DNA from 4 places in the Arthrobacter sp. KKT183 genome. Region 1 is predicted to be linked to each of the others. Evidence: riboswitches for the same ligand, from Rfam matches in the RefSeq annotation. Region 1 holds a riboswitch; each other region holds the start of a gene.

The links. Region 1 has a riboswitch for S-adenosylmethionine ahead of ACZ2GY_RS01520 (ABC transporter ATP-binding protein). Riboswitches for the same ligand answer to the same signal wherever they lie in the genome.
Region 2: linked by a shared signal. The riboswitch ahead of ACZ2GY_RS16755 (bifunctional o-acetylhomoserine/o-acetylserine sulfhydrylase) and the one ahead of ACZ2GY_RS01520 (ABC transporter ATP-binding protein) in region 1 are both predicted to bind S-adenosylmethionine.
Region 3: linked by a shared signal. The riboswitch ahead of metX (homoserine O-acetyltransferase MetX) and the one ahead of ACZ2GY_RS01520 (ABC transporter ATP-binding protein) in region 1 are both predicted to bind S-adenosylmethionine.
Region 4: linked by a shared signal. The riboswitch ahead of ACZ2GY_RS10890 (aminotransferase class V-fold PLP-dependent enzyme) and the one ahead of ACZ2GY_RS01520 (ABC transporter ATP-binding protein) in region 1 are both predicted to bind S-adenosylmethionine.

What each region holds. Positions count from the first base shown of each region.
Region 1 covers NZ_CM145770.1:298,729-305,864, forward strand. Annotated here, with positions in the region: gene ACZ2GY_RS01510 (ABC transporter permease) at 1-258, opposite strand, end outside; gene ACZ2GY_RS01515 (aliphatic sulfonate ABC transporter substrate-binding protein) at 258-1,286, opposite strand; gene ACZ2GY_RS01520 (ABC transporter ATP-binding protein) at 1,419-2,243, opposite strand; SAM riboswitch class I at 2,249-2,346, opposite strand; gene map (type I methionyl aminopeptidase) at 2,443-3,219, shown strand; gene ACZ2GY_RS01530 (ThuA domain-containing protein) at 3,216-3,884, opposite strand; gene ACZ2GY_RS01535 (nucleoside/nucleotide kinase family protein) at 3,944-4,585, shown strand; gene ACZ2GY_RS01540 (DUF2975 domain-containing protein) at 4,689-5,180, shown strand; gene ACZ2GY_RS01545 (helix-turn-helix domain-containing protein) at 5,180-5,431, shown strand; gene corA (magnesium/cobalt transporter CorA) at 5,556-6,572, shown strand; gene ACZ2GY_RS01555 (D-2-hydroxyacid dehydrogenase) at 6,598-7,136, opposite strand, start outside.
Region 2 covers NZ_CM145770.1:3,546,614-3,553,749, forward strand. Annotated here, with positions in the region: gene ACZ2GY_RS16750 (PHP domain-containing protein) at 1-236, shown strand, start outside; gene ACZ2GY_RS16755 (bifunctional o-acetylhomoserine/o-acetylserine sulfhydrylase) at 253-1,578, opposite strand; SAM riboswitch class IV at 1,622-1,737, opposite strand; gene aceE (pyruvate dehydrogenase (acetyl-transferring), homodimeric type) at 1,874-4,573, opposite strand; gene ACZ2GY_RS16765 (SDR family oxidoreductase) at 4,777-5,541, shown strand; gene ACZ2GY_RS16770 (helix-turn-helix domain-containing protein) at 6,035-6,418, shown strand; gene ACZ2GY_RS16775 (PucR family transcriptional regulator) at 6,398-7,136, opposite strand, start outside.
Region 3 covers NZ_CM145770.1:1,123,416-1,130,551, forward strand. Annotated here, with positions in the region: gene ACZ2GY_RS05325 (amidohydrolase family protein) at 1-376, shown strand, start outside; gene hutI (imidazolonepropionase) at 373-1,587, shown strand; gene ACZ2GY_RS05335 (CPBP family intramembrane glutamic endopeptidase) at 1,708-2,496, shown strand; gene ACZ2GY_RS05340 (VOC family protein) at 2,541-3,182, opposite strand; SAM riboswitch class IV at 3,518-3,648, shown strand; gene metX (homoserine O-acetyltransferase MetX) at 3,666-4,853, shown strand; gene ACZ2GY_RS05350 (alpha/beta hydrolase) at 4,909-5,661, shown strand; gene ACZ2GY_RS05355 (class I SAM-dependent methyltransferase) at 5,694-6,338, shown strand; gene ACZ2GY_RS05360 (RNA-binding S4 domain-containing protein) at 6,313-6,552, opposite strand; gene ACZ2GY_RS05365 (DMT family transporter) at 6,615-7,136, shown strand, end outside.
Region 4 covers NZ_CM145770.1:2,282,373-2,289,508, forward strand. Annotated here, with positions in the region: gene ACZ2GY_RS10865 (DoxX family protein) at 1-465, shown strand, start outside; gene aroA (3-phosphoshikimate 1-carboxyvinyltransferase) at 471-1,805, shown strand; gene rsgA (ribosome small subunit-dependent GTPase A) at 1,802-2,923, shown strand; gene ACZ2GY_RS10880 (cold-shock protein) at 3,098-3,301, shown strand; gene hisN (histidinol-phosphatase) at 3,513-4,337, shown strand; SAM riboswitch class IV at 4,408-4,522, shown strand; gene ACZ2GY_RS10890 (aminotransferase class V-fold PLP-dependent enzyme) at 4,618-5,916, shown strand; gene ACZ2GY_RS10895 (class I SAM-dependent methyltransferase) at 6,009-6,767, shown strand; gene ACZ2GY_RS10900 (hypothetical protein) at 6,764-6,928, opposite strand; gene ACZ2GY_RS10905 (metal ABC transporter substrate-binding protein) at 7,081-7,136, shown strand, end outside.

The DNA of each region.
Region 1 (7,136 bases):
CGGACTGATCAAACCGACGACGGCGGCCAGTTGCCAGGCCGCCAACAGCGCCAGCGGCACAATCAGTCCCAGTCCGAGCTTGGCGACTGCCTTGCCTCGCGGCTTGCGGCGGGTGAGGGCATTGCCCTGCCTGCCGTCGTCGTCGTTTTGATTTGTCCCGTTCGGGGAGTTCGTCCCCTTCGGCGAGAGAACCGAAGCAGGGCCGGTGCCGACGCCGCCGGGCACGATGCTGTTACCGGTGAGGTAAGGGTTGCTCATTACTCTCCAATAGCGGACGGATCGGCGTTGGTTGCGTAGGTGTCATCAAGAAGGGTGGAGAGGGCTTCGTCAATGTTTTCCTGGCTTGCGACGTCACCGGATTCGACGAACATCGGGCCGACTACCTCGAGCACGTCCAGCTGGGCCTGACCGGGGGTGCCGTTGACGTCGAGGTTGGACCGTTCGGAGATGACCTTGGTGGCCACGGATTCTTCGATGCCCGCAACTTCGGCGAGGATGGCTGCGGTTTCCTCCGGGTTTTCCTGAGCCCACTGGCGTGCTTTCTCGTAGGCGTTGACCACTGCTTGTGCGAGTTCCGGGCTTTCCTCCAGGAAGGACTCGGTGGCATTGAGGAAGCCGTAGGTATTGAAGTCCACGTTGCGGTAGAACAGCTCGGCGCCGTCTTCTTCGGCTGCGGCCATGATCGGGTCGAGGCCGGACCAGGCGTCCACCGAGCCGGTGTTGAGGGCGGCCCAGCCATCGGCGTGCTGGATGTTCTGGATTGTCACTTCGCTCGGATCAACGTTGTGCTCGGCCAGTGACTGGAGCAGGAAGAAGTAAGGGTCGGTGCCCTTGGTGGCGGCGATGGACTTGCCGCGGAGATCCTCCGCGGATTCGATACCGGTTTCCGCCGTTGTGACCAGTGCGGACCATTCGGGCTGTGAGTAGATGTCGATGGTCTTGATGGGGGAGCCGTTGGCGCGGGCCATCAGCGCTGCCGAACCGGCCGTTGAGGCGACGTCAGCTTCGCCGGAGCGGAGCAGTTCGTTGGCCTTGTTCGATCCGGCGGACTGGACCCATTTGACCGTTACGCCCTCATCTTCCAACTCGGCCTCGAGCCAGCCCTGGTCCTTGATGATGAGGCTCAGCGGGTTGTAGGTGGCGAAGTCCACCGTGAGTTCTCCGCCGGTCGCGGCTGCGGCTTCGCCGACTGAGCCGTCGGCGTTTTCCCCGGCAACGCAGCCGCTAAGGGCGAGGGCGGCGATTGCGGCGGTGGCGGCGAACTGAAAACGTGCGGTGCTCTTCATGGTGATCCTTTTCGGAGAGTGCGTGGGACGGGTGTAGGGGGCTTGTTCTTGGGGGTGTCGGCGCAACATGGCGGCACGGTGGGCGCCGCACGCGCTGGGATACGGCGCTGCGAACTGGCCGCAGGCGCGCGGTTAGTGCTGGTGGCTGTCGACGCCGAGGCTGCTCAGCAGCGAACTGCGTAGCGCGGCAAGTTCGGCTGAGCCGCGGTCGCGCGGACGGTCGCCCGGAACCTCCAGCACGCGGCTGATGGTTGCACCCTGGACGTCAGGCTCCTTCGCGAGAACGATCACCCGGTCGGCGAGCTGCAGCGCTTCGTCAACATCATGGGTGACCAGCAGGACCGTGGTCGGGGTGGTTTGGTGGATACGCAGCAGGAGGTCCTGCATCTTCAGCCGCGTCAGGGCATCGAGTGCGCCGAAGGGTTCGTCGAGGAGCAGGACGCCCGGGTTGCGTGCCAGTGCACGTGCCAGCGATGCCCGCTGTGCCATGCCTCCGGACACTTCGCGGGGCCGGTGGCCGGCGAACCCGTCGAGTTCCACGAGGCCCAAAAGCTCCTCCACCTTCGCCTTGCCCGCGGCGGAACTGGTTTCCCTGGGCAGGCCGATAGCAATGTTCTCGCGCAGCGAGAGCCAGGGGAGGAGTCGGGGTTCCTGGAACGCGACGGCGCAGCGGGGATCGATCCCGTCCACTGCTGTGCTGTCGATGAGTACCGCACCGCTGGTGGGAGCGTCCAGTCCTGCCGCGGCTCGCAGGAGGGTTGATTTCCCGCAACCGCTGGCGCCCACAATGGCGAGAACCTCGCCTGCTTCAACGTCCAGGGTCACGTCGCGAAGCACCACGTGCTGCTCGCTTCCGCTCCCGAAACTTCGGGTCAACGAAGAGAAAGTCAGCGGCAGTGTCTGGTTGCCATCAGTGGAAATGGCCTGGGTACGGTGCGCTCGAAGAACGGTGCTCATGTATAACTCCATCGCTCCTGGCAGTAGCACCCGTTCTCCTGCAAGCAGGTAAGGGTTGCTGCGGCGTCAACGATCCAGGTCTCTCGGCCGCTCGGGATGGTGGAATTCCACTAAACGCTTTTGCAAGGGTCCGGCGCAATATGTGTCGTAACAAAGGAACGCTTCAGCCGGACATCGGCAGCGTGAGAGGGTCATCTACATGATTGAAATTCTGAACGCGAGCGAGTTGGCCAGGGCAAAGGAAGCGGGTGCGCTGGTCGCCAGCATTCTGCAGACGGTGAAGAGCCGCAGCACGGTCGGGACAAACCTGCTGGAGATCAACCAGTGGACCAAAGAGATGATCGCTGAGGCAGGCGGGGTGTCCTGCTACGTCGACTACGAGCCGCCGTTTGGGCGCGGCCCGTTCGGCGCCTATATCTGCACGTCCGTCAACGATGCTGTGCTCCACGGTCTGCCGCATGACTACTCGCTTGCCGACGGCGACCTGCTCTCCCTGGACCTCGCCGTCTCCCAGCGCGGAATCGTCGCAGACTCCGCCATCAGCTTCATCGTTGGCGAGTCAAAGCCGGCGGAGAGCGTCGCGATGATTGATGCCACCGAACGTGCATTGACTGCCGGGATTGCCGCCGCCAGACCAGGCGCGCGCATCGGCGACATCTCCGCTGCCATTGGTTCAGTCCTCAGCGCCGCGGGCTATCCGATCAATACGGAATTCGGCGGTCATGGTGTCGGGTCGACAATGCACCAGGATCCCCACGTGGCAAACACCGGACGGCCCGGCAGGGGATACGTGCTGCGCCCGGGGCTTTTGCTGGCGCTGGAGCCATGGGTCATGGCGGATACCGCTGAACTGGCAGTCGACGCCGACGGGTGGACACTCCGCAGCGCTACGGGCTGCCGGACCGCGCACAGTGAGCACACCATCGCGATCACCGACGATGGCGCGGAGATCCTGACCCTGCGACAAGAGACCTAGCCAAGCAGCCAGTCCACCGCGCGCTTCATCAGTTCGCGGTGTTCCGGTGAGGAGTACGACGCCGCGTCGTGGCCGAGTGCGTCATAGAAGCTTCGTGCGGATCCAGTCCCGACAGGTCGCTCCAGGGACCACATCAAAGGGTGCAAGTGCCCCTCGTGTTCGTGGCGGGCGTGAACGACGACGTCCGGTGAGGTGCGCAGCCAGCTGTAGCGTTCGTCGGCGAGAGTGAAGTCGGGAATACCGACGGGGAAGGAGCCCTCGAGCAGGATGGTTGCCGCGCCGTACTCCGGGTGCATGGACACGTCGCGTACCCAGCGTCCGCCGAGCGCCGCTTCCCAGGACTCGGAATCGACAAAACTCGTGGCGCTCGAGTGCAGGGCGAGCAGCGGACGGCCGCCGGCTTCCCAGGCGTCCAGGCCATCACGGGCGGCATCTGTACCGGGGGAAGTGCCGCCGTCCCGCGGGAGGCCGACATTCACCACCAGCAGATCCGGCCAGGCAGCAGAGTCACGGAAGCTACCGAGGGTGGTGTCGACGTCGTCGGCTGTTTCTACGGTGAGTCCGTGACCGCGGAGCAGGTCCGCGATGGCCGCGGAAGTTTCCGCGAACGGGTGCCAGGGGTCCGCGTACCGGCCGGTGCCGCTGAGGATGAGTGCCGTTGTCATGGGACCCATTCTGCCCATAAACGGCGTTCTCGACCCGGGTCACATGTCAGGATGGCACGGTGACGCTGTCGGAACTTGTTGATCGAATAGAGCGCATATCGGCGCGCGAGGCCGGCGTCGTGGTTGTTGGGATTGTCGGCGCGCCGGGAGTCGGCAAGACAACCTTGGCGGAGCAGTTGATGGCTTCACTGAACCAGAACAAACCCGACCCGGATCAGCAGCGCTTCGCCCATGTTCCTTTGGACGGGTTCCATCTGTCCGATCAGGAGCTGGCGCGCCTGGGTCTTCTGGAACGCAAGGGCGCACCCGAGACGTTCGACGAGCATGGCTATGCTGCTCTGTTGAAGCGGCTTCGTGGACGGCGGGATTCTGTAGTGTATGCCCCAGGTTTCGAGCGCACCATCGAGCAGCCCATTGCCGGCGTGATCCCTGTGTATCCGTCGGTGCGCACCATTCTCACGGAGGGCAATTACCTGCTGCTCGATCGCCCGGGCTGGCGGCAGGCTCAGGCTCAGTGCACTGAGGTCTGGTACTGCGAGCAGGATGAGAACCTGCGGCTGGACCGGCTGATCCAGCGGCACATCCTGTTCGGAAAGAGTCCGGCTGCGGCGGCGGAGTGGGTAGAGCGGGTGGATGAACCGAACGCGCGATTGATCGAGGCGACGAAGAACCGGGCGGATCTGGTGATTCGGGTCGAGTAGCCGGTCGGTTCCGGCACTTCTGTTGCCTCGTGGCTCCGCGCAAGTTTGACCACCTATCGTTTCTCGATATATTCTCCTTGTAATTCAATCGAAGGAGAACCCGATGGGAAAGTTTGCCGTCCTCGCGTTGCAGGTCGTCATCGCGATGGTCATTGCGGGCTCGTTGTTCATCCAGCTCTGGATGGTTCCGCTGATCTCCGCTGATCTTGAGCAGTCGGGCGTGCCCACTGGGCTGCGCATCACGTTCAACGCGATCGTCGTCTTCGGCATCCTGACGGTTCAAGTGAGCGCCGTCTGCTTGTGGAAGTTGCTCACCATGGTCCGCAGCGGCACGGTCTTCTCCGATGGAGCATTCCGGTATGTCGACATCATCTTCGGGGCCATCGCCGCCGCGTCGGTCCTGGTGTTCGGTCTCGCGGTTCTGCTGGCTCCGGGCGAGATTGCTCCGGGTGTAATCCTGCTGATCTGCGGTGCGTCACTGTTGATCGGCGGTGTAGCGCTGATCGTGCTGGTGCTGCGGGTGTTGCTCGCCCAAGCCGTAGCCCGTGACGCCGAAGCGAAACACCTGCGCAGCGAACTCGACGAGGTCATCTGATGCCCATCATCGTGGACATCGACGTGATGCTCGCCAGGCGCAAGATGCCCGTGGGAGTACTGGCTGAACGCATCGGCATCACACCGGCGAATCTGGCTGTCCTGAAGAACGGCCGCGCGAAAGCCGTCCGCTTCACCACCCTCGAGGCGATCTGCGAGATTCTGGATTGCCAGCCCGGAGACGTGTTGCGTTGGGAGCCGGGAGGCACTGTGGAAAGCAACGACGACGACGGCGGCAACAGCAGGCGCTGACCGCGCACCCGAGATTCGGGCGCGGTACCGCAGCGGCCGCCGATGCTGTGAGAAACTCGCCTAAGCCCCGTTTCCGACGGACGGAATGCGGCGGAGCGCAGCAGACAAGAGTGAGGACGGCACGGTGGCCATCGTTGACAACGGCGTGTATGTGGACGGCCAACGGACCGCCAACCCGGAGAATCTGGACCAGACGTTTGAACTCAAGCGTGATCACGGCGGAATGGCCTGGATCGGGTTGTACCGGCCGGATGATGCTGAAATCCAGCGGGTGGCGGATGAGTTTGCGCTTCACGAACTCGCCGTCGAGGATGCGCTGCACGGCCATCAGCGTTCCAAGCTCGAGCGCTACGGGGAAACCCTCTTCGCGGTACTCCGGCCGGCCAGGTATCTCGATGCCGAGGAAATGGTGGAGTTCGGGGAACTGCACGTCTTCGTAGGCCCGGACTTCATTGTCACAATCCGCCAGGCTGAATCACCCGACCTCGCGAAGGTCCGGCGGCGTCTTGAAGCGCGGCCCGAACTGCTCGCACTCGGACCCCAGGCAGTGCTCTACGCAATCCTTGACGAGGTCGTTGACCAGTACGCGCCCGTTGTCGCGGGGCTCGAGAATGACATCGACGAAATCGAGGACGAGCTCTTCAGCTCCGCTCCTGACGTAGCACGCCGCATCTATGACCTCTCCCGCGAAGTGATCGGTTTTCAGCGCGCCACTCACCCGCTGCGGCCAATGCTCGATGCGCTCCTGGCTGACGCCGAAAAGGAGGACATGGATTCGGAACTGCAGCCCCGCCTGCGGGATGTGCAGGACCACGTGCTGCGCATCATCGAGCGGATCGACTCCTTTCGGATCCTGCTCCAGAACGCCCTCTCGGTCCATGCGACCCTCGTGACGCAGCGGCAGAACGAGGAAATGCGGCACCTCTCGGAAGCGAGCCTGGCGCAGAGCGAAGAGGTCAAGGCCATTTCGTCCTGGGCTGCAATCCTCTTCGCGCCCACCCTGGTGGGCACCGTCTACGGGATGAACTTCGAATTCATGCCGGAGCTGGACTGGCCGCTGGGCTACCCCTTCGCGCTTGCGCTGATGCTGCTGATGGGCGTCGGCCTGTATCTGACGTTCAAACGCAAGAAATGGCTCTAGAACCCCGCCCCACCGGGACACCCGCTCAATAGAACTCCACAGTGTCAACAACGTTGAGGAGCGGTTCGCCGTCGAGCAGCCGCCGGGCGTTCTCCGCGAAGAGCTCCGCGATTTTCCGTTCCTCTTCCTCATATGTGCCGGCATTGTGGGGGCTTACGAGGACGTTCGGAAGCTCCCACAACGGGCTGTCACCCGGCAGCGGCTCCTGTTCGAAAACGTCGAGCGCGGCAAAACCGACCCGCCCGTCCCTGAGCGCCCCGATGAGCGCTTCCTCGTCCACGGTGGCACCCCGGCCGACGTTGACCACGGTGATGCCTTCCTTCACCTGCTCGAGCAGGTCCCGGCTGAGCATGTGATGGGTTGATTCGGTAGCGGGTAGGCACAGCACCACGGCGTCAACGTCCGGAAGAAGAGCGCCAAGGCGTTCCGGCGGGACGATGCCCGAGACACCTTCCGCTTCAATCTCGCGCCGATGCACACCGATGACGTCCGCCCCCAGCGCACTCAGCTTGCGCGCCACCGCGCGCCCAATTCCGCCCAGCCCGACGACGGCGACACGCTGGT
Region 2 (7,136 bases), 410 kb from region 1:
ACAACGTAGCGGTGGAAATCAATTCACGTCCCGAGCGGCAGGATCCGCCGGATGACCTGATCCAGCTGGCACTCGAAGCCGGGTGTCTCTTCAGCATCGACAGCGACGCGCACGCCCCCGGTCAGCTGGATTTCCTCCAGTACGGGGCGGAGCGCGCCGAAACAAACGGCGTGCCGGCGGACCGCATCATTACGACGTGGCCGTTGGACAAGCTGCTCGCCTGGGCGCGCTCCTGAGAGCTTCCCAAGCTCCTTAGGCGTCCAGGAATTCCTTGGCTGCCCTGAAACCGGCTTCAAGGTCCGCCAGAATGTCATCAATGTGTTCAATACCCACTGAGAGCCGCACCAGCCCGGGGTTAACGCCGGCAATGACCTGCTGCTCCGGCGATAGCTGGCTATGGGTGGTCGACGCCGGGTGGATCACCAGCGAGCGCACGTCGCCGAGGTTCGCCACATGCGAGTGCAGGTCAAGGGCATCGACGAAGCGCTTCCCGGCCTCCGCACCGCCGGCCAGGTTGAAGGAAACGATGGCGCCGATTCCCTTCGGACCGTACGTGCGTCCGCGCTCATACCAGGGGCTTGAGGGCAGCCCGGCATAGGCAACCGACTCGACATCCTCACGCGCTTCCAGCCACTGAGCCACTTCGACAGCGTTGGAGACGTGCCGCTCCATCCGCAGGCTCAGGGTTTCCAGGCCCTGGGCGATCAGGAACGCGTTGAACGGGGATACCGCCGAGCCGAGGTCCCGCAGCAACTGGACCCGGGCCTTGAGGATGTAGGACAGGTTGGCCCCGAGGGCACCATCCGCACCCAGATCCCGTGCGTACACCAGACCGTTGTATGTCGGGTCCGGCGTATTGAAGCCCGGGAAACGGTTGGGATCCTTGCCGAAATCAAACTTTCCCGAGTCAACGATCACGCCGGCGATCGCCGTACCGTGGCCGCCCAGGTATTTGGTGGCCGAGTGGACAACGATGTCCGCGCCCCACTCCAGGGGCCGGATGAGGTAAGGGGTGGCAAGGGTGTTGTCCACGATCAGCGGCACACCGGCGTCGTGAGCGGTCCGGGACACGCCCTCAATGTCGAGTACGTCCTGCCGCGGGTTGGAGACGACCTCCGCGAAGAACAGCTTGGTGTTGGGCTGCACAGCGTCCCGCCACTGGTCCAGATTGTCCGGATCCGCCACGAAGGTGACCGAAATGCCGAACTTCTTCAGCGTATGGGCCAGCAGGTTGTAGGTTCCGCCGTACAGGCTCGGACTGGCGACGACGTGATCGCCGGCCTCCGCGACATTCAGGATCGCGAAGGTCTCCGCCGCCTGACCTGAGCTGAGCAGCAGCGCGCCCAGCCCGCCTTCAAGGCTGGCGATCCGCTGCTCAACAGCATCCTGCGTGGGGTTGCCGATCCGCGTGTAGATGGGAGCCAGTTCGGCAAGGGCAAACCGGTTGGCGGCGCTTTCGGCACTGGGAAAGACGAACGACGTGGTCTGGTAGATCGGCAGGGCGCGGGCTCCCGTGGCGCTGTCGGGTTCCTGGCCGGCGTGGATCTGGCGGGTTTCGAAAGACCATTGGTTGGACATTCAAGGCTCCTTTGGCATGGGCCCGGCATGGTGGGAGCACCGCGGGCCGCGCTTGCCGTCCGGCTGGTGCCGGGCGGCCAGGTCTTCACCCGGAGCACCCCACCGCAGCTGGAGGGTTGCTGGCCAGCAAGCCGGGGCTTGGTGCTGGCACTCATGACCACGGCCAGTGTAGGCACAGGAGTATCACGCCGCACGAAGATGACGTTCCATGTAAACCACCCGTTGAGTTGCAGAAGTTTTTGTCGCCTAGTTGCAGGTAAAAGTGTTTCCAGGCCGCAACTAGGCGACAAAAACGTCAGGGGAGGGTGAGGAGTGCGTACTTCTCCATCGCTTGGCGTGGTGCGTCCGCGTCAATTTCTCCCCGCTTCGCGAGGAGCTGAAGAATGCGTACGACGACGGAGGCTGGGTCGATCTTGAAGTACCGCCTGGCTGCGGCGCGTGTGTCGGAAAAGCCGAACCCGTCCGCTCCGAGTGTGGCGAAGTCCTGCGGCAGGAACTGGCGGATTTGATCCGGAACAGCCTTCATGTAGTCGGTGACGGCCACGATCGGTCCGGGTGCGTCCCCAAGCTGCTGGGTGACGAAGGGAACGCGGGCCTCTGCATCGGGGTTGAGGAAGGCCTCCTCCTCGGCGGCGAGTGCGTCACGCCGCAGCTCCGTCCACGAAGTCACCGACCACACATCGGCCGAAACACCCCAGTGATCTGCCAGGAGTTCCTGCGCCTCGAGCGCCCACGGGACGGCCACGCCGGAGGCGAGGATCTGCGCCTTCGGCCGGCCGCCGTCGTCGTTGCCGGGCTTCAGCCTGTACACGCCGCGCACCACGGCGTCGGCATCCAACCCGGCGGGAAGCGGCGGCTGGATGATCGGCTCGTTGTAGACGGTCAGGTAGTACATGACGTTTCGATCGTCGGAATTCGCGCCGTACATGCGCTCCAGTCCTGCACGCATGATGATGCCGATCTCGTATCCGTAGGCCGGGTCGTAGGTGATGACGGCGGGGTTGGTGGAGGCAAGGATGGGTGAGTGTCCGTCGGCGTGTTGGAGGCCTTCGCCGGTGAGGGTGGTGCGGCCTGCGGTGGCGCCGATGATGAACCCGCGGGTCATCTGGTCACCGGCTGCCCAGAAGGAATCTCCCGTGCGCTGGAATCCGAACATCGAGTAGAACACGTAGATCGGAATCAGCGGCTCACCGTGGGTTGCATAGGCGGTACCCGCAGCCGTGAAGGCAGCCACCGCACCGGCCTCATTGATCCCCGGATGCAGGATCTGGCCTTGAATCGATTCCTTGTACGCGAGAACCAACTCCCGGTCAACGGAGAGGTAGTTCTGGCCGTCCGGGTTGTAGATCTTCGCTGTCGGGAAAAAGGCGTCCATGCCGAAGGTTCTGGACTCATCCGGAACAATGGGGACAATCCGGGACCCCAGCCCTTTCTCCCGCATGAGATCTTTCAGGAGGCGGACGAAAGCCATCGTTGTGGCGGCCTGCTGCTTCCCCGAGCCACGGTTCGCAACCTCGTACGCCTTATCCCCCGGCAGCTCCAGTGCCGCCGCCTCGGTACGGCGTTCAGGAACAAATCCGCCCAGGGCACGGCGCCGGTCCAGGAGGTATTTGATTTCGGGGGAGTCGGGTCCGGGGTGGTAGTAGGGCGCGTTGTAGAGGTCGGCTTCGAGTGCTTCGTCGGGGATAGGGATGCGCAGGTGGTCGCGGAAGTCCTTGAGGTCCTGAAGGGTGAGTTTCTTCATCTGGTGGGTCGCGTTACGGCCCTCGAAGTGTGAACCCAACCCGTATCCCTTGACCGTTTTGGCCAGAATCACGGTCGGTTTGCCCTTGAACTCGGTGGCGGCCTTGTACGCCGCGTACACCTTCCGGTAATCATGCCCGCCGCGCTTGAGTCCCCACACCTGCGCATCATCCATATCCGCCACGAGATCCTTCGTGGCCGGGGTCTTCCCGAAGAAGTGATCGCGCACAAACCCACCGGATTCTGCCTTGTAGGTCTGGTAATCCCCGTCAGCGGTCTCATTCATGATCTTCACCAGATCCCCGGTGGTGTCCCTGGCAAGCAGGTCATCCCACTCCCGGCCCCACACCACCTTGATCACGTTCCACCCCGCACCGCGGAAGAACGCCTCGAGTTCCTGCATGATCTTCCCGTTACCACGCACCGGCCCGTCCAGGCGCTGCAGGTTGCAGTTGATCACGAAGTTCAGGTTGTCCAGATTCTCATTGGCCGCCAACTGCAACAACCCACGCGATTCGGGCTCATCCATCTCCCCGTCCCCCAGGAACGCCCACACCTGCTGATCACTGGTGTCTTTCAACCCGCGGTTCTGCAGATACCGGTTGGACTGCGCCTGATAGATCGCGTTCATCGGCCCGATCCCCATCGACACCGTCGGGAACTCCCAGAACTCCGGCATCAACCTGGGGTGCGGATACGAGGACAACGCATGACCGGCCTTGGACTTCTCCTGCCGGAACCCGTCCAGATCCTCCTCGGTCAGCCGGCCCTCCAGGAACGCGCGCGCATACATCCCCGGCGACGCGTGGCCCTGGAAGAACACCTGATCCCCACCCGAGGGGTGGTCCTTACCCTTGAAGAAATGATTGAACCCCACCTCATACAGGGTCGCCGCACCCGCATACGTGGAAATATGGCCGCCCACACCGATCTCCGGACGCTGCGCCCGATGCACCATCACCGCAGCATTCCACCGCATCCACGCCCGGTACTTCCGCTCGATCTCCTCATCCCCGGGGAACTCAGGCTCCTCATCGACCGGAATCGAGTTCACATAATCAGTAGTCACAACACTGGGAAGACCCACCGACCGGCCACCAGCACGCGCCAGCAAACGCCCCAAAACATCACGGGCACGATCAGAACCACGCTGATCAATCAACTGATCAAAGGACTCAATCCACTCAGCCGTCTCCTCAGGATCCGAATCCCCACCAACACCCGAACCCACAATCCCCTGATCAGCAACCATGCCAAACCCTCTTTCGCTGCGCGGAACCTGCCCGCTCGATTCACTGCCTGACCGGCATCGCACCCTTGCAATGCGGCAGATGGCCTTTGTCCCTCCGGGTCCATTCCAACCCGCGCTTTCGCAATATGGAACTATTATTCCATTACTATAGGGTGAATGCCTGCCAAGATGGGAATGCCAACCAGAAAGGGCACCGGAACGTCATGAATGAACTGCCGATTGAGTCTCCACGCATTGCCGTCATCACCGGTGCAGGCTCCGGCATCGGCAAGGCGGTGGCGCACGCATTCCTGGACGCCGGCTGGGCAGTGACCCTGGCGGGCCGCCGTCGTGAACCGCTCGAGGCGACCGCACAGGGCCGGGAATTGGCTGACGTACTTCCAACCGATATCAGCCGGCCCGACGACGTCGCCCACCTCTTCGCGCACGTACATCAACGCTGGGGCAGGCTCGATTTCCTGTTCAACAACGCGGGAACCATTGGTCCCGCGGGCGCAGTTGACGAGATCAGCCCGGAGGAATGGACGTCAACGGTGGCGATCAACCTGACGGGTTCGTTCCTGTGCGCGGCGGCAGCGTTCCGCATCATGAAGCAGCAGGACCCGCAGGGCGGGCGCATCATCAACAACGGGTCCATTGCTGCCCACTCTCCACGGCCGCGGTCGGCGGCGTACACCGCAACAAAACATGCAGTGACAGGGCTGACCAAGTCGATCGAACTGGACGGACGCGCCTACGGCATTACGTGCGGTCAGATCGACATCGGCAATACCTCCACAGGGCTTATGACCACCCTCGGCGTTGGCGAGGGCGCGCTGCAGGCGGACGGCTCCCGTCGGGTGGAACCCACGTTCCCGGTGGAAGAGGCCGCCCGCACCGTGCTGCATATGGCGCAGCTACCGCCATCAGCCAACATCGGCACAGTGGTCATGACGGCCAGCGGCATGCCCTTCATCGGCCGCGGCTAGGCGGTCATGCGCGGGGAAAGTGTGGGTAATAAAAGGAAAGCCCTCCGAGGAGACGGAGGGCTTTCAACGGTGCGGAGTTACGGTCTTCAGCTGTACCAGAACCAGTGCGGAGGACTCCACATGGGTGGAACCTGATGTCCATTGAAGGATCCGCAGACGGAGCAGGAATAACTGACACTGGCAGGAAGCAGATCCCGCCCTCCAGAGGAAACACGCGCAGGAACAAAGTCCTCGTAGATCAGGAACTCATCGGTTCCACAGGTTCCGCACCACGGCAAAGCGCTATCCCGCTCGGCCAGCTGCCCCGTTGAGGGCAACATGGTACTTCGATGGTCCGGGTTGATAATCGTCATTGTTTGCCACCGTCCAACTGCAGTCGTTCTGAGAAGCAACAACTAAGCTCGCTTAGTTAAGGTTTAATAACGATAGCGTTTGTGCGCTAATTACGGAAGTCCTTAGTGTTTCGAAGCAACCGGATTGGCAGAATAGCGTTATGATCCGATCCCGCTCCCGCACCGCCCCGGCTCTCCCCACCACGCAGCGCCTGTCGCTGGCGCGAACCCTGGCTGAGAGCAACGATGTCACGGTGTTCGTGGACGGCACGGCCGTCAAGCTTCCCGGTGAAGCGAGGGACGCCGTCGTCGATCTTCTGCAGAGACTGGCGGCGGGCGACTCCGTGACGGTGACCTCCGTCGCTGACTCGCTGACCACCTCGCAGGCCGCGGAAGCGGCCGGAATTTCACATACTTATCTGCGGAACCTGACCGACGCCGGCGTGATCCCGGTGGAATACCGTGGAACTCACCGGCGCATCAGGCGGGACGCCATCGACGCCTGGCTTGCTGCCCAGAAGAAATCAGATGCGGGGACGCCGTGACCAGCGCCGCGCCTTCAACGCAAGGTGCAGCTCAAGGCGGACCGGCCCGCTGAGCGGATCAGCGCCGATCACGGAACGGACGCGGGACAACCGGTTGTACACGCTACTGCGATGCAGGTGGAGTTGGCCCGCCACGTCCTGCACCGAACCGTTCTTGTCGAACAACAGCTCCAGAACGGGCAGCAGCTCATTGTTGCGGTCATAATCCTCAAGTTCTTCGAAGTAGACCGACCGCGGCGAGGAAGCCTGCCACCCGCCGCCCGCCAGAAACTGGTACACGCCGATCGAGCGGTAGCGCACGGAATCGCCCAGCAAGGGATCGACCGCGGCTGCCTGCGCCGCCGATCGCGCCTGTTGGTATCCACCCGCCAGGCCATCAGGGGCAGTGAACGGCTCGCTGGCCCCGCTCATCAACGGAACGCCTGCTGCACCCGCGACAGCGGTCAGCCGCTCACCATACCGGCGCCGGATCGCGGCCAGCTCCGCCTGGCCCGCATCATGACGGACCAGCAGGACCGAATGGGAGGCCTCACCGGCACTGAAGACAACGACGTCGGCCCCGACGGTGGCCTGCAAAGCTGCGGTACGCCGTGCCAGCGTCCCATCATCGGTGCCTTCCCCCCGGTGTGCCGTCGAACGATCGAGCAGCACCTCGACGTGCCACGGCGAAGTGCCGTCAAGTTCCGGCCAGCCCGCACACTCCTCCAGTGCCTGACCA
Region 3 (7,136 bases), 820 kb from region 1:
GGCGCTGGAACACGGCGAACGGCTGGCGAGCGGCCGGCGGGGGCGATTCTCACCTGCCGAGCTGGTGCGTGCGGCCGCCAGCGGCGGGGCGCGGGCACAGGGTCGGCCCGCAGCCGGTCTGGCACCGGGACAAGTCTGCGACCTGGTCGCACTTGATCCCGCGACCGCGCGCACGGCCGGCTCTTCCCCGGCCCAGCTCGTGCTGACGGCAACAGCGCAGGATGTCACCGCCGTCGTCGTCGGTGGGGAAGTGGTGGCCCGGAACGGGCGCCATGTGCGGCTGGGGGGTCCGGGCACGCTGCTCGCCGCGGCGATTGCGCGGATGGACGAGGCAGCACCAACAACGAAGGCCACAACGGGGAAGGCACTCTCATGACGGGCGCTACAACGATCATCACCGGCATCGGCGAGCTCATGACGCAGGACGCCGAGCAGCGGGTTCTCAAGGACGCGGCGATCGTGCTCGAGGATGAGCGGATCGCCTGGCTCGGTCCGGCCGCAAACGCTCCTGCCGCTGATTCCCGGTACGACGCCGGTGGCCGCGCCTGCCTGCCCGGCTGGGTGGACAGCCATACCCACCTGGTGTTCGCCGGCGACCGAACCGCGGAATTCGAGGCACGCATGGCCGGGCAGTCCTATGCCGCGGGCGGGATCTCTGTGACGGTGGACGCCACGCGGCGCGCCTCGGATGAGGAACTCGGCTCGCTCGTGGCCCAGCGGGTGGCCGAAGCCGGAGCGAACGGAACCACCTACCTCGAAACCAAGACCGGCTACGGTCTCAACGTCGAGGAAGAAGCCCGCAGCGCACGGATCGCCGCTGCAACAGCGGACGAGGTGACCTTCCTCGGAGCACACCTCGTTCCGCAGGGGTGGAAAGCGGACGACTACGTTCAGACCGTCACCGGACCCATGCTCAGCGCCGTCCGGCCCTACGTGCAGTGGGCTGACGTATTTTGCGAAACGGGCGCGTTCACACCGGACCAGAGCCGTGAAGTGCTTCGCGCATGCCGGGACGCGGGTCTGGGACTTCGGGTGCACGGGAACCAGCTCGGCCCGGGGGAGGGCGTGCGGCTCGCTGTGGAGGAGGCAGCGGCCAGCGTCGACCACGTGAACCATTTGGAGCTGTCGGACATCGACGCCCTCGCAGGTTCCTGGTCCGGCTGGGAGGGTGATCCGGACAGCCGGGGGACGGTGGCAACCTGCCTGCCCGCGTGCGATCTGTCCACCCGCCAACCCCTCGCGCCCGCCCGGCAGCTGCTGGATGCCGGAGTACCCATCGCGCTTGCCTCCAACTGCAATCCGGGGACGTCCTACACCTCGTCCATGGCGTTCTGCGTAGCTACTGCCGTGCTGCAGATGGGACTGACGGTTGCCGAAGCCGTCCGCGCGGCAACCTACGGCGGTGCGCTTGCCCTCCACCGCGAACAAACAACCGACGACGGCGGCCGGCTGGCCGTTGGGTCGCTCGCTGTCGGACACCGCGCGGACCTGCAACTGCTGGACGCACCGTCCGCAACCCACCTGGCTTACCGTCCGGGGATGCAGCTGACCCATGCGGTGTGGCGCGCCGGGCAGCGCCTCCGTTGAGTTTTTGTCGCCTAGTTGCTGTTTCACGACGCTCAGAACAGCAGATAGGCGACAAAAACCTCCCGGGGAACCGTTTTTGTACGCTTTGGCAAGCACCGAAGCGTACGGCACCATGAAGGCATGCCAACCGCCAAAACCAGCCAGCCGTCGTCGTTATCCCCGACCGCCCGCCGGAAGAGGATCAAAGCGGAAATCCTGATTGTCCTTGGTCTGTCCCTCGGCCAGGCCGGGGTTTACGCGGTGGTGGAGTTGATCGACAAGCTGACCCGTGCGCCGCTGGCTGCGCAGACCACCAGGCTCAATCCGGTTCTGGACAACCGGCAGTACTTCGATCTCACCTACCAGCTGCTGGGAATCTTCTTTGCGCTGGTTCCCGTGGTGCTTGTGCTGTTCCTGCTCACCCAGCCGGGGAAGTCGGCCTTCCGCCGGATTGGCTTCACCTTCAGCAAACCGAAGGTCGACTTCGGTCTGGGAGTGGGGCTGGCCGCGGTGATCGGGGTGGGAACGCTCGGGGTGTACGCCGCGGGCCGGGCACTGGGGCTTACCACTGCGATCATCCCGACGGCGCTCGACACCTACTGGTGGACGCTGCCTGTGCTGGTGCTCTCGGCGATCCGTCACGCGGTGCTCGAAGAGGTCATTGTGGTGGGCTACCTCTTTGAGCGGCTCCGGGAACTGGGCTGGTCAGTCCCGGTGATTATTGTGACTTCGGCGCTCCTGCGAGGGAGCTATCACCTGTACCAGGGGATCGGCCCGTTCATCGGGAACGTGATCATGGGGCTGATCTTCGGCTACGCCTACACGCGCACCAAGCGGGTGATGCCCCTGGTGATAGCGCATGCGCTGCTGGACATTGCAGGCTTTGTCGGCTTCGCGCTCTTCGGCCCGGCTATCGGCATCGGAAGCTAACCCCCGGCCACGCGGCCTGGGGAACCAGCGTCCGAAAGAACCAATTAGATCCGGACCGCACCTTTCGGGGTTTCGAACGCTACCGACATGATGCCGGGCGTGCCGTTGGGGGCGATCCACTCGACGTCGACGTCGTCCAGCGGGTGGGTGACGGGCGTTCCGAGCCACTCTGTGACGCGCTCTGCCGACCCGGCGATGGTGAGCGCGCTGAGGCGCACGGACGCGGTGCGCGCCTGGGATGGGTGGAGGGACTCCGTGCCTTCATCCCAGCGGATCATGTAGGGGACCTGAGGGTCAGCGATGAGGCCCTTGATGCCGATCTGCTGCCAGGTCAGCTCCTGCCCGTCCGGGAATTTGCGGTTACCGGGGACGGCGCTGCGGCCAAGGCGGTCCTCGAACGGGGCGAGGTCATCAACGGCTACGCACCAGCCCATCCAGCCGCCGCCGGCCTCGGACCGTGCCCGCACCGCCTGGCCAAATGGAGCCTTGTCCGAGGCCGGGTGGTCAAGGACCTCGACTACCTCGAGGTACTGGCCGTTGACCAACGGAAAAATCATGTTGCGGGTACCGAACCGCGGGTGGATTCCACCCTTGACGAATTCAACTCCGAGGGCGTCGGAAATCCGTTCCGCAGTAGCAGTCAGTCCGTCAGGTTCGCAGGCATAAGACACATGATCCAGGCGCATGGCCCCATTTTGGCACTTTGTGATGGAGGCCTCGACTAAGGGTTACCTAAGTCACACCGCGGGCGACAATGTTCCAAGCAAAACCCAAGGTCAGAGCCGGATAGTTGCTTCACACAGGGAGCCCGGTTCCGAGACCGCCGGACTTTCCTGCCAGGGACGCCCACTGGGTGTCCCCCTTGAGTGGGGCCGACCGTTTTCCCATAGACGCCGAACGGCCCCACTCAAGCATCCTCTGCCGCACGCGCGCCTTTCACGGCTACTACGCCAGCCGGCTTCATTTCACGGCGAGTCACACAAGTTGCCCTCACCCGCGCTGGTCAGGTTTCCTAATACGAGGTAACGAGTGACAGTACGGCAGGTTCCACCCGCCATCAGCCCCGGCTTGCTGTCCGGCAACCCTCCCTCGCGGCGGGGTGCCCCGGGTGAAGACCAGGCCCTGCATGCAGTGCAGGAGCAAGCGCGATTCAGTGAGGCGGCAGGGTTTTGACAGGCATCACCACAGCGGTTCCGCAGCCGGAAGCGGGGCTGGTTGACGGCGTCGTCGTGCAACGGTTCCGGATTGGCCCGTTGGCGCTGGAAACAGGCGGCCATTTGCCCGATGTCGTCCTCGCCTACGAGACCTGGGGCACGCTCAATGCCGATGCCTCCAATGCGGTGCTGATCGAGCACGCACTCACCGGCAGCTCACATGTAGCGCGGGGCGAGTCCTCCGAGGATGGCTGGTGGGACGGGTTGGTGGGTCCGGGCAGAACCATCGACACGAACCGCTACTTCGTGGTGTCCATCAATATGCTGGGCGGCTGTTACGGATCCACGGGGCCGGCGTCGCTTGATCCGGAGGGCAAGCCGTGGGGTTCGCGTTTCCCCTTCGTTACCATCCGCGATTCCGTGCGTGCCGAGGCACTGCTCGCAGACCTGCTGGGCATCTCCTCCTGGCACTCCGTGCTGGGTGGGTCAATGGGAGGCGCGAGGGCTCTTGAGTGGGCTGTCACCTATCCCGGGCGGGTGCAACGGTGCGCCGTCATCGCGTGCGGAGCAGCGAGCACCGCGGAGCAGATCGCCTTCGCGCAGGCCCAGGTGCAGGCCATTCGCCTCGACCCGCGGTTCACCGGCGGTGACTACTACGGAAGCGCCGGTCCCGAGGATGGGTTGGGCCTTGCCCGGCGCATCGCGCACATCACCTACCGTTCGGAGGCGGAACTCGTACACCGGTTCGGTCGGGCAGCGCAGGGTATGGAAGAGCCTTTTGGGTCGTCGGCGCCGGGCGGGCGCGGCCGCTACCAGGTGGAGAGCTACCTGGACCATCAGGCGGAAAAGCTGGTCCGGCGGTTTGACGCCAACAGCTACGTCATCCTCACTGAAGCGCTCATGAGCCACGACGTTGCCCGTGACCGGGGGAGCCTCAGCACTGCGCTCGCAGCTGCCTCGGCAGAGTTCTTCGTCGCGGCGGTGGATTCGGATCGCCTCTACTGGCCTCGCCAGTCCGTTGAACTGGCGTCCGCATTGCCCGGGAACGTTGCCGTCCACACCATTGAATCTCCCATCGGCCACGATGCCTTCCTCACCGAGATTGCGCAGCTTGAGCCCGCGCTGGCAGCAGCGTTCTATAGCAACACCGACGACGGCGATGTCAAGGAGAGCGCCTCAGCGCTGCGGTTTCGCGCGGGCTGAGACGCAGCCTGCCGCAGCACGCCGCCGGCACAGTTCAACATGCCACTATGGAGCTATGACGAATTTTTCCTCGACTGACGGTTCTGCTGCGCCCTCCTCCGCCTCCTCCTCCGCCTCCGCCCCCGAGACCGGGCCCGGGACCGGCCCGGCCTCGACCGCACCGACTGTCGTCTGGTCGAAGCCCGAAGACGAGCGCTCCGGCTCGCCGCTCCTGGTGCTGCTGCACGGACACATGGCCAACGAGGAAGACCTCATGGGCATCCTCGACTTCCTGCCCGACGAGTTCACCGTGGCATCCGTACGTGCACCGGTCGCCCTGGGAGCAGGTTTCACCTGGTTCCCGCTGATGCAGGACGCCGCCTATTCGGTCGACAAGGTCACCGCCGCCGTCCAGGACGTCATTGACTGGGTCGACTCCATCAAGCAGTCGCACTCGAGCGTCACCCTGCTCGGCTTCTCGATGGGCATGGCAGTGGCAAGCTCCATGCTGCGTGCCCGGCCCGCAGACTACGCGGCCGTCGTCGGGCTTTCAGGGTTTGTTGTGCCGACCGACGGCAGCACGTTCTTCAACGACAGCGCGCTTGTTGCGAAGCCAGTGCCGTTCTTCTGGGGCCGGGATCAGGAAGACCCGGTCATTCCCGCCGATCGAATCGAGTTCACCCACGGCTGGCTGAACCGCCACACCAAGCTCACCAAGGTGCTCTACGCGGGCATGTACCACAGCATCAACGCACAGGAACTGGGACATGTGCGGGAATTTCTGCAGATGGTGGTGCCCGGCGTCAGCCGGACACCACTGTCACGGTAACGCCGTTACGGTGGCGGGTTAGACTCCCGAATGTGAAGAAAGAAACGCTCTGGGACGCAGGAAAACGCGCGGACCCCAACAGGTCAGCCGCCTACATCCAGCGTTTTGAACAGCTGATATCCGAGGGTGCGGACTTACACGGGGAAGCCCGGTGCGTCGACGCAATGGCTCCCCGAAATGCGCGTATTCTCGACGCCGGCTGCGGGCAAGGCCGGGTTGGCGGGGAACTGGCGCTGCGTGGCCATTCCGTGGTGGGAGTTGACGCGGACGCCCAGTTGGTCGAAGCGGCGAGGGCAGCCCACCCAGGGCCTGTGTGGCTGGTGGGAGACTTGACAGAGCTGGATCTGCCGGCCCGCGGAGTGGCTAAGTCCTTTGACGTGATTGTCTGCGCAGGAAACGTCCTCGCCTTCCTTGCTCCGGGCACGGCGCCACAGGTTCTTGCACGCCTGCATCGCCACCTGGCGCGCGGTGGACGCCTGATCGTCGGGTTCGGCGCCGGGCGCGGCTACACCTTCGACCAGTTTTTCACTGACGTCGCCGGCGCCGGCTTCTCCGTCTCCTTGCGCCTGGCCACGTGGGATCTTCAGGCCTGGACGCCAACATCGGACTTTCTCGTTGCGGTGTGCGAAGCCGAAGCCCGCGATACCCGCGTTATCCCTGCACCACTGTCACGGTGACGCCGTTCACCGTCACGGAATCACCGGGATGGATCTGGCGTCCCCGGCGATCCTCAATTTCACCGTTGACTTTCACCAGACCGTTCTCAATGAGTTCCTTGGCCTCCACCCCATCCTCGGCAAGATTGGCCAGCTTGACCAACTGGCCCAGCCGGATCATCGAGTCACGGATAGGCACTTCAGTGGCGGCGCTGGTCTCATCGTTTATGCTCATGGTTACATTCTGCCCGCCGGAAGTGACCGGCCGGAACAGGCCAGTGCCCTAGGGTTTAACGGGTGTCTCGAGCCCCCCACCTTCCCGCCGTCATCGGCCTCCCGCTGGCAATATCCTCCGGCGTAGCCATTCCGCTTCAAAGCAGGATCAACGGAGCACTGGGGCAAACGCTCGACGACGGACTTGCAGCCGCGCTCATCAGTTTCGGTACCGGATTGGTGCTGATGATCCTGATCTCGTTGCTGCTTCCGCGCGGACGGGCGGGCCTCGGCCAGCTGATCCCTGCCGTGCGGCAGCGGCGGTTTCCCCGCATCTACCTGGCCGCAGGGACCATCGGTGCGTTGTTTGTTTTCTCGCAGGCGCTCACCATCTCGGTCCTTGGAGTCGCGCTCTTTACGGTCGCCGCGGTCATGGGCCAGACGCTGAGCGGACTCGCCGTGGACAGGCTCGGGATCGGACCCGGCGGGCGGCGCATAATCACCATCATGCGGGTAATCGGCGTGACGCTGACGGTCGCGGCAGTTATCTGGGCAGTCTCACCCCGCCTCGGCGGAACAGGTACGACGGCGGCACTCATCCTTCCG
Region 4 (7,136 bases), 1.7 Mb from region 1:
GCCACAGCTACTGCCCTTCGTCCCACCCTTGACCGCATCAACAAGGCGGTGCCCGCAACGGCCTCGGCAACGAGCAACGAACAGCGTGTCGCGAAGGTGCTCGGCGCTGCCCATCTCGGTGCGGCGGTTCTGTTGGGGATCGGGCGCTTTTCCCGCGTCTCTGCTCTGGTGCTGGTCGCCACGTCCACGCTGAACGCCGTTGTTGATTTCAACAGCGCGGATTCGTCCACGTCCAAGGCCCGCAAGGACCGCCGCAACCAGCTCCTCAAGAACCTGTCGCTGATCGGTGCTGTGCTGCTCGCCGCCGTGGACACCAACGGCCGGCCGAGCTGGGCCTGGCGTGCAGAGCATTTCGCCGAGGATGCGCGCCGTAATGCCCTGGCCCTCAGCCATGACACCCGCAAGAGCATCAAGAAGGCGGAGAAAGCTGTACGCAAGACCGCTTCGGAAGTCACGGGCAGCTAAGGAGCATGAGCGCGCTGTCCGCCGCACCGTCCGCCACATCCTTTTGGCCGGCACCGTACGCAGCCGGTCCCGTTGATGCAACAGTGGAGGTCCCGGCGTCGAAGTCACTGACCAACCGGTACCTTATTCTCGCTGCGCTTGCGGACGGCCCGAGCAGGCTGCGCGCACCGTTACACTCGCGGGATTCCCTGTTGATGGTGGAAGCCCTTCGGTCGCTGGGTGCCACGGTGGAGGAGCTCGACGGCGACGGCACGTATGGCCCTGACTTGCTCGTTACGCCCATTCCGCCCGACGCGTCCGGGGATGTGAGCGTGGACTGCGGGCTGGCCGGCACGGTCATGCGCTTTGTTCCTCCGCTAGCGGCGCTTCGTGCGGGGCGCACCTCGTTTGACGGTGACCCTCACGCCCGCAAACGCCCGATGGGCGCGGTCATCAGTGCTCTCCGCGAACTTGGAGTACAGCTCGAGAACGACGACGGCTCCCTGCCCTTCACGGTCGCAGGAACCGGAGCGGTAGAGGGCGGCACGCTGGTGATAGACGCGAGCGCCTCGTCCCAGTTTGTCTCTGCGCTGCTGCTCGTTGGCGCCCGCTTCACGGAGGGCCTCAACCTGCAGCATGTGGGCAAGCCGGTGCCGAGCCTTGACCACATCGCCATGACGGTTGCAGTGCTGCGGGAGGCCGGCGTCGTCGTCGACGATTCCATTCCGAACTCGTGGCGGGTGGAGCCGGGAACCATCAGCGCGTTCGATGTGCGCGTCGAGCCTGACCTCTCCAATGCCGGTCCGTTCCTCGCCGCTGCCCTCGCTACCGGCGGCACCGTGCGTGTGCCGCACTGGCCTTCGGACACCACTCAGGTCGGAGCGAAGTGGCTGACCATACTCCCCCTGCTGGGCGCCGAGGTTGAGCTGACCGATGACTCCACTCTGGTGGTCCGCGGCACCGGGACGATCACCGGCGCCGAGTTGGCCGACACCAGCGAGCTGGCGCCGACCGTCGCTGCGCTGTGCTCGCTCGCGCGGACACCGTCGGCATTGTCGGGCATTGGACACCTGCGCGGGCACGAGACTGACCGGCTCGCCGCCCTCGTCGCGGAGATTACCCGCCTCGGCGGTGATGTCGAGGAGACCGTTGACGGCCTGGTCATACGCCCGGCTCCGCTGCACGGCGGTCCTTTCCACACCTATGAGGATCATCGGATGGCCACGGCCGGCGCCATCCTGGGGCTCGCAGTGGACGGCGTGGAGATTGAGAACATTGCGACCACCGGCAAGACCATGCCCCAGTTCCCCGAGCTGTGGAAGGCACTCGCTGCCACCGCTGGTCCGAGCGGCTCTCGGTGACATCCGCCGGGTCGCGCCGCGGGACCGCTTCCTGGGATGAATCCGATGTTCGGATCCGGCCGAACAAGAAGGGTTCCCGGCCACGCACGAAGGACCGCCCGGCTCATGAAGATGCGGTGACCGGACGAATCATCACGGTGGACCGCGGACGCTATACCGCGGTTGTGGATGAGGACACCAACGCAGAGCGGGTTGTCATTGCCGCCCGGGCACGGGAACTCAGGCGGTCCCCCGTCGTCGCCGGAGATCTGGTGGCGCTGGTGGGAGATGTGAGCGGTGAACCGGACACTCTCGCCCGCCTGGTCCGGATTCAGGAAAGACGCACGCTGCTTCGCCGCAGCGCGGATGACACCGATCCCGTGGAACGCGCTGTGGTTGCCAACGCCGACCAGCTGGTGATCGTGGTTGCGGCCGCGAATCCGGAGCCGCGCACGGGGTTCATCGACCGCGCGCTGGTGGCCGCCTACGACGCCGGTATTCAGCCCCTCCTCTGTGTCACCAAAGCAGACCTGAAGGATCCGTCGGATCTGCTGGCGAATTACGAACATCTTGACCTGCTCATCATCACCAGCCAGACTGCGTCCACACCGGACGCAGTGGAAACCACATCCGCTACCGGCGCCTCAGCGCTCCTCGCGCCCGGCGCCGTCGAGCAGTTGAAGGAGCTTTTGGACGGCAAAGTGAGCGTACTGCTCGGTCACTCCGGCGTGGGCAAGTCGACGCTGGTGAACGCGCTCACCGGAGCCAATCGGGCGACGGGCGGAGTGAACGCGGTCACCGGGCGGGGGCGCCATACCTCCTCATCGGCTTATGCCCTCAAAGCTGCAGACTCAGCACCCGGTACGTGGATTATCGACACTCCGGGCATTCGTTCCTTCGGCCTTGCCCATGTCGAGGCCGACCGCATCCTCGCCGCCTTCCCGGATCTTGCACCCGGCACCGAGGACTGCGAGCGGGGCTGCCGCCACGATGCCGCCGCCGTCAACTGCGGACTGGACGGCTGGGTCGCGTCGGGCGCTGCCGGCGAATCCGGTCCGGTGCGCCTGTCTTCGCTGCGCCGGCTTCTCGGGGCGGGCATCGAACCTTCCCAGGGTGCCAAGGAGCTGGGGATGCAGTGAGTGATGTGACTACGGCGCCGATTGCCTGCTAGACTGAACGGAGTTGTTGTGTTGCGCACGAATGTTAAGCCTTGATTTCTCTCCGGAGTTCGAAAGCTTTTTTTGCAGGCGAAATGAACACCGCGACAGGAACCCCGAAGTACGGGGGGATCCTCACACTCAAGGAATAAAAAAATGGCAACAGGTACAGTCAAGTGGTTCAACGCTGAAAAGGGCTTTGGATTCATCGCTCCTGACGACGGCGGCGCTGACGTTTTCGCTCACTTCTCCGCAATCAACTCCGGCGGCTTCCGCTCGCTTGAGGAGAACCAGAAGGTCAGCTTCGAGACCACCCAGGGCCCCAAGGGCCCCCAGGCTGAGAACATCTCCGTTCTCTAAGTCTCCGTTCTCTAAGTTTCAGCGCTTCAAGATCTAGCGCTTCAAGAAAGGGGACATCGGCTTCGGCCGGTGTCCCCTTTCTTGCGTTTAACAGCACACCGTTCAATGACACCCGTTCCTGTGCGTGCGTGAACCGATCGTAGCCCAGCGCTGAGCGCGTCCGCATCGGGACCTCCCGCATCTGTGCACCCTGACCATATAGGTTGAAAGTATGAACCTCCAGAGCTACAACGATGACCTCCGCCTTGCCCATGTAATGGCCGACTCCGTAGACGACCAGACCATGTCCCGGTTCAAGGCGCTGGATCTGGCGGTCGAAACCAAGCCGGACTTCACCCCGGTCACGGATGCGGACAAATCGGCGGAAGAGGCTATCCGCGGGCAACTCTCGCGTGCGCGTCCGCGCGATGCCGTACTCGGTGAGGAGTACGGCAGCAGCGGCGCCGGCTCGCGGCGCTGGATCATCGATCCTATTGACGGAACCAAGAACTTCGTCCGGGGCGTACCGGTATGGGCTACCCTCATTGCATTGGTGGACGAGGGCCGGCCTGTCGTCGGTGTTGTGAGCGCCCCCGCGCTCGGAAAGCGTTGGTGGGCTGCAACGGGCACCGGTGCGTTCATGGGTAAGTCTCTCGCGGCAGCCAGCCGGCTCCGGGTTTCGAGCGTATCCCGGCTGGAAGACGCCTCGCTCTCCTACTCGAACCTGTCCGGCTGGAAAGAGCGCGGCAACTTTGACGAATTCGTGTCGCTCACCGAATCCGTGTGGCGTACACGCGCCTACGGTGACTTCTGGTCCTACTGCCTTGTCGCCGAAGGCGCTGTGGACATCGCCTGCGAACCTGAGCTGAACCTGTATGACATGGCCGCGCTGGTACCCATCGTCACGGAAGCCGGCGGTCGCTTCACGTCACTCGAAGGCTCCGACGGACCCTTCGGAGGCAACGCGCTGGCAACCAACAGCACACTTCACAATGATGTCCTGAAGCGACTGAACCCCTCGCTGGACGATCTGCTTCAGGAAGGTACCGGCGTCTGACGTGGTCGCTTAACACCAACACGTAACACAAGGACCGGATATTCCCGGCCTGCTTTAGTCTGGATTCCTAGGTCACGAGTGCCAGCGTTAAACCCCGGTTTGCTGGCCGGCAACCCTCCTTCCGCGGCGGGGTGCCCCGGGTGACGACCTGGCCGGGCCAGAACGTGGTTCGGCAAGCGCGGGGCCTGGTGAAGCAGGTCCCCTGAACCTACGTGGGGTACCTCCTGTGAGCAACGCACTTCTTGAGAACGAACTCTCCGCTGCACCGCTGGCGTCCGTGATGGGCGCTGAGCTGCAGGCGCCGCTGGTGGACGGCACTGCCGTCCGTTACGTCAACCTGGACTATGCCGCTTCAACGCCGGCGCTGCAGCAGGTCAATGACTATGTGCAGAGCGTGCTTCCCTACTATGCGAGTGTGCACCGGGGCGCCGGGTACGCATCGCAAATCTCCACCTCGCTCTACGAGAATGCACGAAGGACTGTGCGGAACTTCGTCGGCGGCCGGGAAGATGATGCGGTCATCTTCACCCGCAACACCACCGATTCGCTGAACCTCCTGGCTGGATGCCTGCCGGAGGACGGTGAGGTCCTCTACCTCGACGTGGAACACCATGCCAATCTGCTGCCCTGGCTGCAGCTTCCCCATCGCGGGCTGGTCGCCGCGGGAACCATCGAGGAAACGCTCGCCGCTGTGGAAGAGGAATTGGCATCCGGAGGAATCAGCCTGCTTGCTGTAACCGGTGCGTCGAATGTCACCGGAGAAGTTCTGCCCATCGGCCGGTTCGCAGCGGCGGCTCATGCGCACGGCGCGCGGATCGTCGTCGACGCGGCTCAGCTCGCTCCCCACCGGCGGCTGGATCTGCTCCGCGACGGTATCGACTACGCGGCCTTCTCGGGCCACAAACTGTATGCGCCTTTCGGCGCGGGCGTCCTGGTCGGTAGAGGCGACTGGCTCGATTCCGGAAGGCCCCACCTCGCCGGAGGCGGCGCAGTGAAGACTGTGAAAGTGGACTCGGTGTCCTGGGCAACCGGTTCCGCGCGCCATGAGGGCGGGTCACCGAATGTGCTCGGTGCAGCCGCGCTGGCGAAGGCAACAGAGGCCATCGCTGGGTTGGATGAACCGGCCTGGCTTGCGCATGAATCAGAGCTGCGGGATGCCCTCGTGGAAGGGCTCTCCAACCTTCCCGGCATAGCAGTTCACCGCATCTTCGCTGACAGCACCGATGCGATCGGCGTAGTGAACTTCTCTGTCCACGGTTACGACGCCGGGCTGGTCGCCGCATATCTGTCTGCAGAACACGGGGTTGGACTGCGGGACGGGAAGTTTTGCGCTCATCCGCTGCTGAAGCGGCTGGGCCTGCCGTCAGGTTCGCTACGGGCGAGTTTCGGGCTCGGATCACGGCAGGACGACGTCGACAGGCTGTTGACCGGTTTGCGCTCGCTTCTTCGGGATGGACTGGGGACTGACTATGCGGTCGACGCCGGGCGCTGGGTGCCCGCGGTCGAGACCCGCCCTTTCCCTGACTGGGCTCCGCCCACGCCGGGAACTGCCGGCGCCGCGCCCTGCACAACCGACTGAGCGCTGCGACCGCACTTCCTCGGCACGACGCCGCCTTCAACCGGGTGCTTTAATTGACGGGTTCCGTACCCGTCATGCGAGGAGTTCCCAACATGGGTGTTGGAGGTCCGCGCCTCGCCGAACACCGCCGTCGTGAATTGGCGCGGGGCTACCTGCAGGAAAGTGACCGCTACGAGCGCGTGCGTCCGGGCTACCCCCAAGACAGCGTGGACTGGCTCATACCCGCCGGAGCGTTGCGCGCAGCAGACGTTGGCGCCGGCACCGGCAAGTTCACCCGGGAGCTCATCCGCCGCTGCCCGGAGGTGACAGCTGTTGACCCATCCCTGGACATGCTTGCAGTCCTCGGACAACAACTCCCGCGCGTAGCCAGAGTGCAGGGAACTGCCGAGGCATCGGGACTCGCAACGGCGAGCGCTGATGTACTCACAATTGCCCAGGCCTGGCACTGGTGTGATCCTGCTGCGGCAAGCCAGGAGGCCGCACGTGTGTTGGCACCGGGGGGAAGATTCGCGCTCGTCTGGAATCAGCTGGACGTCAGCGTTGCCTGGGTACACCGGCTCTCCCGCATCATGCATGCCGGAGACGTTTTCCGGCCGAGCTACCGCCCTATGCTTGGTCCGCGCTTTTCGGAGCCGGAGTCTAGGGTCATTCCATGGACGCAGGTTCTTCCGGTCTCGGACATCGTGGAACTTGCGCGCTCCCGCACCTACTACCAGAACGCATCAGCCGGTGTGCGCACCAAGGTGGAAAACAATCTGTCGTGGTACCTGCACGATCACTTGGGGCACCAGCCGGACGCAGTCCTCGAGCTGCCGTACCTTACCTACTGCTGGCGGGCCGGCCGGCTTTAGCCCTCAGCGTCCGTCCCGTTCGTTTCCGGCCCGGAATCTGCACCCTCAGCCGGGTCCTGTGAGTGAGTGCCTGTGTCGGCGGGATTCTGAGCGCGATCCCCCTCTGCCGGCTGTTCAGAGTGCTCGCGCGGCACTTCCTCGTGTTGTGGTTCTTCGCTCATAACCCGACCTCCTGATAGTGGTCCTGCCGTGCCCTGCCGGCAACATACCGTTAGGCCCACCATGCCCTGTCGATTGCTCTCCTGTCGAGTGCCGTGGCTCCGGCTGCACAGGAGCAGTGGCGGCAGCAGCGTGATCGGGCTATATTTTCGGTATGCCGAAACTTCGGATTCAGGTACTCCTCATCCTGACAACGTTGGTGCTTGCAGG